DNA from 2 places in the Rubrivivax gelatinosus IL144 genome. Region 1 is predicted to be linked to the other one. Evidence: predicted binding sites of a transcription regulator. Region 1 holds the regulator's gene; the other holds the start of a gene.
The links. Region 1 encodes FNR, which switches genes on or off when oxygen is low (the NO sensors DNR and NnrR bind a similar motif). Its sites were predicted from a motif close to TTGATNNNNATCAA; they were not measured.

Region 1 (3,816 bases):
CCGACAGCAGGTTGACGCCGGAGGCGACCAGCGCGCCGCCGGCCGCGTAGCCGGCCACGCGGGCGAGATGGAAGCTCCAGAGGGCGGCGCGCTGGCCGGGTGGCAGCAGCGCCGTGCAGGCGGCGCCGCACATCGCGATGCAGTGCGGCGCGCCGGCCAGCCCGAGCATCAGCGCGCTGACGACGAGCGCGAAGTCCACGCGGGGGCCCGAAGAGTCATGCCCGGATTATCCCGTCGCGGGATAACCCGTGCCGGCTCAGATGATGCGCGAGAAGCGCTCGCGGTTGCCGCTGGCGCGCAGGTGCTTGTCGAAGACCGCCGCGACGCCGCGCACGTAGTACCAGCCCAGCGCGGTGATCTGGATCGAGTCGTCGTTGATCTCCAGCAGCCCACCTTCGGCGAACGGCGTCAGATCCTCGAGTTCCGCCGCGAAGTACTCGGGGAACTTGATCAGGTGCGCAAGTTCGATCGACTCGTACTCGACGCGCCCCTGGCACATGATGGCCATGATCACCGCCCGGCGCAGCAGGTCGTCGCGCGTCAGCGTCAGGCCGCGCACGATCGGGAATTCGCCCTTGGCGATGGACTCGTAGTACTCGGGCAGCGTCTTCGCGTTCTGGCTGTAGGTCGCGCCCATGCGGCCGATCGAGGACACGCCCAGCGCGATCAGATCGCAGTCGGGCTGCGTGCTGTAGCCCTGGAAGTTGCGGTGCAGGCGGCCCTGGCGGCGTGCGGCCGACAGCGCGTCGCCCGGCAACGCGAAGTGGTCCATGCCGATGTAGGTGTAGCCCGCGGCGATGAAGCCGGCGATGGCGCCGCCCAGCATCTTGATGCGCTGCTCGCCCAGCGGCAGTTCCTCGGCGAGGATGCGGCGCTGCGGCTTGAAGCGCGTCGGCAGGTGCGCGTAGGCGTACAGCGCGATGCGGTCCGGGCGCAGCTCGGCGATCTGCTGGATCGTGCGCGCGAACGAGTCCGGCGTCTGCTTGGGCAGGCCGTAGATCAGGTCGGCGTTGATCGACTCGAAGCCGTTGGCCCGCGCAGCGACGACGAGGTCGCGCACGCTGTCGTACGACTGCACGCGGTGCACCGCTTCCTGGACGTCGGGGTCGAAGTCCTGGATGCCGAAGCTGATGCGGTTGAAGCCCAGGCCGGCGAGGCTCTTCAGGCGTTCGGGCGTCGCGGTGCGCGGGTCGACCTCGATCGAGATCTCGGCGCCGGCGACGATCTTGAACGACTCGCGCAGCCGGGTCATCAGCCGGCCGATCTCCTCGTCGGTCAGGAAGGTCGGCGAGCCGCCACCGAAGTGCAATTGCGACACCGACTGGCCCTTGCCCAGTTCGGCGACGTGCAATGCGATTTCGGCTTCGAGCGCGTCAAGGTACTCGGCACTGCGCTCGTGGTGCTTCGTGATGATCTTGTTGCAGGCGCAGTAGTAGCAGACCGATTCGCAGAACGGAATGTGGATATAAAGCGACAGCGGTGGCGTGCCGCCCACCGTGCTGCCCTCCGCTCGTTGTCGCAAGGCCTGCCGGTACTCAGCAGGGCCGAAGGCTTCGACGAAGCGGTCCGCGGTGGGGTACGAGGTATAGCGGGGACCGGGCACGTCGAGGCGCCTCAGCAGTGCTTCAGGAACAATCGTGTCCATAATTCATCCGGCCGTCATGCGGTACGGGCTGGACTGTGCCAAACACTCACCCAATCGGCTTGATCTGTCTCAAGCGCCCACCCGAGACGCAAGCAAAGAATTGACCATGCCCTTGAGCGACGTCATGAGCGATACTCGGGTCTGCCCCGCCACGCCGGACCGAACTGACTCCAATCGTCGAACCCCTATGAACAACACGTCTTCCGGCATCCGGCTTGAACCGTTCAAGGTCGCCTGCTCGAGCTGTAACCTGCGTGAACTCTGTCTGCCGGTCGGCATGTCCAACGACCAGCTCGAGCGGCTCGACACGATGGTGGCGACGCGCCGTTCGGTTCCGCGTGGCGAGACCTTGTTCCGTGCCGGCGATCCCTTCCTGTCGCTCTACGCGGTTCGCACCGGCTTCTTCAAGACCTGCGTGTCCTCCGAAGACGGCCGCGATCAGGTCACCGGCTTCCAGATGGCGGGCGAACTTCTGGGCCTCGACGGCATCGGTACCGACCGTCACACCTGCGACTCGGTGGCGCTCGAAGACTCGCAAGTCTGCGTCATCCCGTTCCAGCAGCTCGAAGACCTGTCGCGCGAGTTCAGCGACCTGCAACGCCAGCTGCACAAGATCATGAGCCGCGAGATCGTGCGCGATCACGGCGTGATGCTGCTGCTTGGCAGCATGCGCGCCGAAGAGCGCCTGGCGGCCTTCCTGCTGAACCTGACCCAGCGTCTGCAGACGCGCGGCTTCTCGCCGCACTCGCTGATCCTGCGCATGACGCGCGAGGAGATCGGCAGCTACCTCGGCCTGAAGCTCGAAACGGTCAGCCGCACGTTCTCGAAGTTCCAGGACGACGGCATCCTGGAGGTCAAGCAGCGCCAGATCCGCGTGCTCGACCCGCAGGCGCTGCAAAAGCTCGTCAACGGCTCCTCCGCCGCCTGCTGACCCGAACCCCGGTGCAAACAAAAACGCCGCGCATTGCGCGGCGTTTTGTTTTCTTCAGCTGCGAAATGTTCGGCTGTTGATTTCGTGCTCGCTGCGCGACAGCAGCAGCGTCATGCCTGCGGCGGCCGCCGAAGCGGCCCAGAAGACGAAGAAGGCCAGCGTGTAGACGGCTGCGGGATCGAGTTCGATCGCCCCGCCGCCGAACCAGCGCAGCGCCGCCGGATCCAGCACCGAGAACAGCGCAAGCTCCAGCACCACCGCGGCCAGGAACGCGGGCCAGAGCACCGCACTCCAGTCGCGCGCACGCCGCCTCATCGAATGCCTCGCGGGAGTAGCCGCTCAGGGCGCCGCGGTGGCGGCGTGGTTGCGCGCAGCCATCGCCGGCGTGTCGGCCTGGACTTCGCCGGACTGCGGCACCGACGACGGCACCTCGGTGATGACGAGGTCGGCTCCGCGGATCGCGATGACGGCGGTCGCGACGGCCGCGATGACGACGATCAGCGGGCCCGACACCACCAGCCAGACCATGCCGATGCGCCACCAGGGCGTTGCGTCGCGGGAAACGGGAAGAGTGCTCATCAGGGGCTCCGGTCGAAGCAGCGTCATCGGGGGACGACGAACGTTGATTTCTCGCTGGCGACCACCGGCGTCGCGTCGTTCGCGTCGGGCAGTCGTTCGATGTGGAACTGTATCGCGTGGGCTCCAGGCCCTGCCTGGCTGGCGGTATCCGGCGGCACCCGCAGGGCGATCGTCACCCAGCGCGCATCGGCCGGCTCGACCTCGAAGTCCTTCGGGGCGTCGACCACCATCGGCGTCAGGCCGTCGGCGCTGATGCGGTAGCGCTGCGTCGACTCGGTCGCGTTCATGACCTGCAGGCGGTACAGGTTCTCGATGTAGCCTTCGTCGACGATGCGCGCCAGCGAGGCGCGGTCGCGCACGACGTCGACACGGAACGGGCTGCGCATCGCGAGGCTGGCCGCGAAGGCGCCGACGATGATGATCAAGATCGCCGTGTAGACCAGCACCCGGGGGCGCAGCACACGCTGCAGCATCTGGCCGCGCGTCTGGTGCTGAGCCATGCCGTTCTCCGTCGCGTAGCGGATCAGCCCGCGCGGGTACTTCATCTTGTCCATGACGCCGTTGCAGACGTCGATGCAGGCGGTGCAGCCGATGCACTCGTACTGCAGGCCGTTGCGGATATCGATGCCGGTCGGGCAGACCTGCACGCACAGACCGCAGT
Region 2 (3,816 bases), 330 kb from region 1:
GCTGCGGTGCCCTGCTTCGGGTCGCCGCCGTCGTCTTCGGCCAGCAGTTCGAACTTGGCCGTGCGGCCGCCGATCTGCACGCCCTTGGCGTTCAGCTCCTCGATCGCCATGCGCACGCCGTTCTCGTTGTCGCGGCCGAGGTGGGCGGCCGGTCCGCTGAGGGCGGCGACGTGGCCGATCTTGACGACGATCGGCTCGGCGGCCGACGCGGAAACGGCCACGCAGGCCAGGGCGAGCAGGGAAAGGCGCGGGAAGAAGGCAGTCATGTTCACTCTCTCAGCAGGACGTCGCGGCATGCCGGCGCCGCGCCCCTGCGCAGCGTCACCCCCTCTGTCACCGTCACCTGAGAGATTCACAGCGGCCGCCCGGCGCCGTTTGCTCCTTCGGCGCACCGGCGGACGTCACGCAGCCGGCGCTTCTTCAGAGTTCATCCAGGGCATCGGTCCATGGTGCCTGAGAGTTTCCGGGGTGGTTGCTCCTTCGGCGCCGCGCGATAGGGTGAACGCGCGGACTCTCCCGATGCCATTCGGGCTTTTGGCCTGCCCGGCTGCGGAATCACCACCGGCCGAGCGAGAAGTAGTCGATTATGCCAGCGAACCACGGGGAAACCCGCAGCAAGCTCTCGCCCCATCAGGCGACGACAGCCTCGGCGTCGCGGCGCTCGCCGCGGGTGTCGGTCCAGGAGACGCCGACGCGGTCGCCGGGCTTCGCGCCGCGCAGCACGAAGCGCAGGAACGGGTTCTTCGACACCGAAGGCCCCCAGCGCATCGTCAGCACCGGGCGGCCCTGCAGCGTGACCAGCACCTCGTGGATGTGCCAGGCCGGGATAGTCCGGCCGTCGCCGTCCTTGCGCTGGCCGGACTCCATCTCGTGGGCCATCAGCACGCGCACCAGCGCACGCTCGCCCTGCGACTGGGCGCGGATCAGGATCGGGGCGGCGGCCATGCGGCTCCTTCAGGCGGCGCAACCGCCCAATGTCACGCGGATCTCCTTGCGGGCGAAAAAGACGCGGGCGTCGGAGGTCGTCGCGACGGCCCAGACCGGCGAGGACTCGGCCATCTTGATTCGCAAGGTGAATTCGGGTTCGACGGCTTCGCTCAGCTCAAAGATGGCCGACAAAAGCGCTGGGTTGTGCTCCACGAGCAACAGCAGGCGTTGCGCATTGACAAGCGACGTGCCGAATGTCAATTCGACCGCGGCGCCGTTCTCGGCGACGTCCGGCCCCGACAGCGTCACCTCGGCACTCGGTTGCGGCGTCGCGATGCCGAGCGCGCTCTGAAGCTCGGCCAGCGAGGCGGCTTCGAAGGCAGGCGGCAGGGCCGCGGCGCCGGCGGCCCGCGGCCACAAGCCCAGACTGGCGAGCATCGCGGCACACACGCCGGCGGCCAGCGTGTCGCGGCGTTCGAGGTCGGGACCGAGTGCAGGACTCATGTCGACGAGGTGGCCAAGCGAAGGGGTCGGAATTGATTTGGACCGAGTCCGAGGTCCAGGTTCGTTCTTTGAGTTAAGACAAGTTTCTTAACAAGAGTCGCGCGCCCAATTTCACCGATCGATACAGATCAAGCCCGCCGAGGAGCCCACGAATGAATGCGATGACCGTCCTGTTCTCCACCGATGTCGGCCTGATGAGTCTGGCCGTGATTGCCGTCACCCTGGGAATGGGCGCGTTCTATCTCCGCTACTTCCTGAAGCACATGCGCGAAGACAGCGCACGTGCCGCGGCCGAAGCCAAGGCCGGCCGCTGAAACGCCGCGCCGCACGCGGCGCCGCCCTCGAAACGCCGGCCCCCGGGCCGGCGTTGTCATTGATACAGGCCGCGCTCGCGTGCGAACAGTCGGGCGAGCCCGAACAGCGCGTCGATCGCCGGCGTCGGCTGGCCCAGGCGCTGGCCGAGTTCGCGCACCGCGCCGACGATGGCGTCGAGCTCCACCGGCCGCCCGGCTTCGACGTCCTGCAGCATCGAGGTCTTGAAGGCGCCGAGCCTGGCGGTGATCGCATGCCGGTCTTCCGGCGTCTGCCCGATCGGGCAGCCGACGAGCGCGCCGATCGCCGCGGCCTCGCCCATCGCCTGCGAGCAGAAGGCGCGCACCAGCGGATCGGCGAGCACGCGGTCGGCGGTGGCGCCGGTGATCGCGCTCACCGGGTTCATCGTCAGGTTGCCCCATAGCTTGTACCAGACGTCGCGGCGCACGTCGGCCGAGGCCGTGACGTCGAAACCGGCCTCGCGCAGCAGCGCCGCCACCGTGTCGACGCGCGCACTGGCGCCGCCGGCCGGCTCGCCGACGATCAGCCCGGCGCCCATCTTGTGCACCACCAGGCCAGGCTCCGAGGTGAAGGCCGCGGCGTGCACGACGCAACCGAGCACGGTCTCGAACGGGATCGCGGCGCCGACGATGCCGCCCGGGTCGACCGCTTCCAGCGGGGCGTCGCCGAGCGCCGCGACGCCGTGGCCGAACCACCAGGGCACGCCGTTCATCGCCGGCAGCACGACGGTCTGCGGGCCGATCAAGGGCGCGATGCCGCGCGCCACCTGCGTCAGCGCCGGGCCCTTGACGGCGATGACGACGAGATCCTGGACGCCGAGTTCGGCGGCGTCGGCCGAGACCGCGGCACACGGCGCCTGGATCGACTCGCCGCCCTGCTGCAGCCGCCAGCCGTGACGGCGCAGCGCGTCCAGCGTCGCGCCGCGCGCCAGCGCCGAGACCTTCGCCTGGCCGCGCGCCGCGAGCCGGGTGCCGATGAAGCCGCCGATCGCGCCGGCGCCGAGGATGCAGACCTTCATGTCGTCGAGCCGCTCGCGGCGGCGCTGGCAGTGGAATCGGAAGCGGGCGACGCGGCGTAGACCGCCGCCGCGGCACGCAGGCGTTCGGCGACCTTGGCGCGCAGCTCGGGCGGCGACAGCACCTCGGCGTCGCCGCCGTGGCGCATCAGGTCCATCACGAGTTCGGTGTCGTCGGTATAGGGCAGCTGCAGCTCGTAGCGGCCGTCGTCCAGCCAGCGCCCCTGCTGCTGCGGGTGCCAGACCTCGCGCCCGACCCAGGCCGCGGCCTGCGCGGCGAAGACCACCGTCGCCCAGCGCCGCGTGCCGCCGGCGTAGATGCCGTAGCCGGTGTCCATCTCGGCCTGCACACGTTCCAGCGGCAGCTCGAAAGCCGGCTGGTCGAGCAGCGCGGCCTGCTCCATCGCGTCGAGCGCGAATCGGCGCAGCCCGTCGGCGCGGTGGCACCAGGCGTCGAGGTACCAGGTGTTGCGGTAGTGCACCAGGCGCTGCGGCGAGACGTCGCGCTCGGCGACCTCGCCACGCGTGCGCGTCAGGTAGCGCAGGTGCAGCCGGCGGCGCTCGAGCAGCGCTTCGGCGACACGTTCGAAATGGCGCGCCGGCACCGCGCGCCGCGCCGCCGCGACGATGCGCACGCGCTGCATCAGCGTCTTGTCCTCGGCGCCGCCGATCATCTCGCGCACGCGGTCCAGCAGCGGCTGCAGGTGGCGCGACAGCGTGCCGTCCTCGTCCAGACTGGCCAGCAACTGGTGCGCGGCGAGCAGCGAATACAGCTCGCGTTCGTCGAACCACAGGCCGGGCAGCTCGTGGCGCGCGCCACGCGCGGCTTCCTCGAGCCGGTAGCCGTTGAGCTCGCGGTCGTAGACGATGGGTGCGCCCAGCCGGCTGCGCAGGTACTCCAGGTCGCGCTTGAGCGTGGCGCGCGAGACTTCCAGTTCGTCGAGCAGCGTGCGCAGGCTGACGTGCCCGCGCTGGCGGATCATGCGTTCGATCTTGTAGAGGCGTTCGGCGTTGGACATGGCTCGGGCGCCCGCGGC

Region 2: a site for FNR is predicted at 1,550-1,563, ahead of RGE_RS23485 (DUF3149 domain-containing protein). Genes of this name have one in related genera too.

What each region holds. Positions count from the first base shown of each region.
Region 1 covers NC_017075.1:3,396,762-3,400,577, forward strand. Annotated here, with positions in the region: gene RGE_RS15495 (sulfite exporter TauE/SafE family protein) at 1-199, opposite strand, end outside; gene hemN (oxygen-independent coproporphyrinogen III oxidase) at 257-1,645, opposite strand; gene fnr (fumarate/nitrate reduction transcriptional regulator Fnr) at 1,833-2,576, shown strand; gene RGE_RS15510 (hypothetical protein) at 2,631-2,891, opposite strand; gene RGE_RS15515 (hypothetical protein) at 2,916-3,155, opposite strand; gene ccoG (cytochrome c oxidase accessory protein CcoG) at 3,179-3,816, opposite strand, start outside.
Region 2 covers NC_017075.1:3,067,037-3,070,852, forward strand. Annotated here, with positions in the region: gene RGE_RS14105 (branched-chain amino acid ABC transporter substrate-binding protein) at 1-266, opposite strand, end outside; glycine riboswitch at 431-529, opposite strand; gene soxZ (thiosulfate oxidation carrier complex protein SoxZ) at 631-945, opposite strand; gene RGE_RS14115 (thiosulfate oxidation carrier protein SoxY) at 955-1,431, opposite strand; gene RGE_RS23485 (DUF3149 domain-containing protein) at 1,584-1,745, shown strand; gene RGE_RS14120 (2-dehydropantoate 2-reductase) at 1,802-2,782, opposite strand; gene RGE_RS14125 (helix-turn-helix transcriptional regulator) at 2,779-3,798, opposite strand.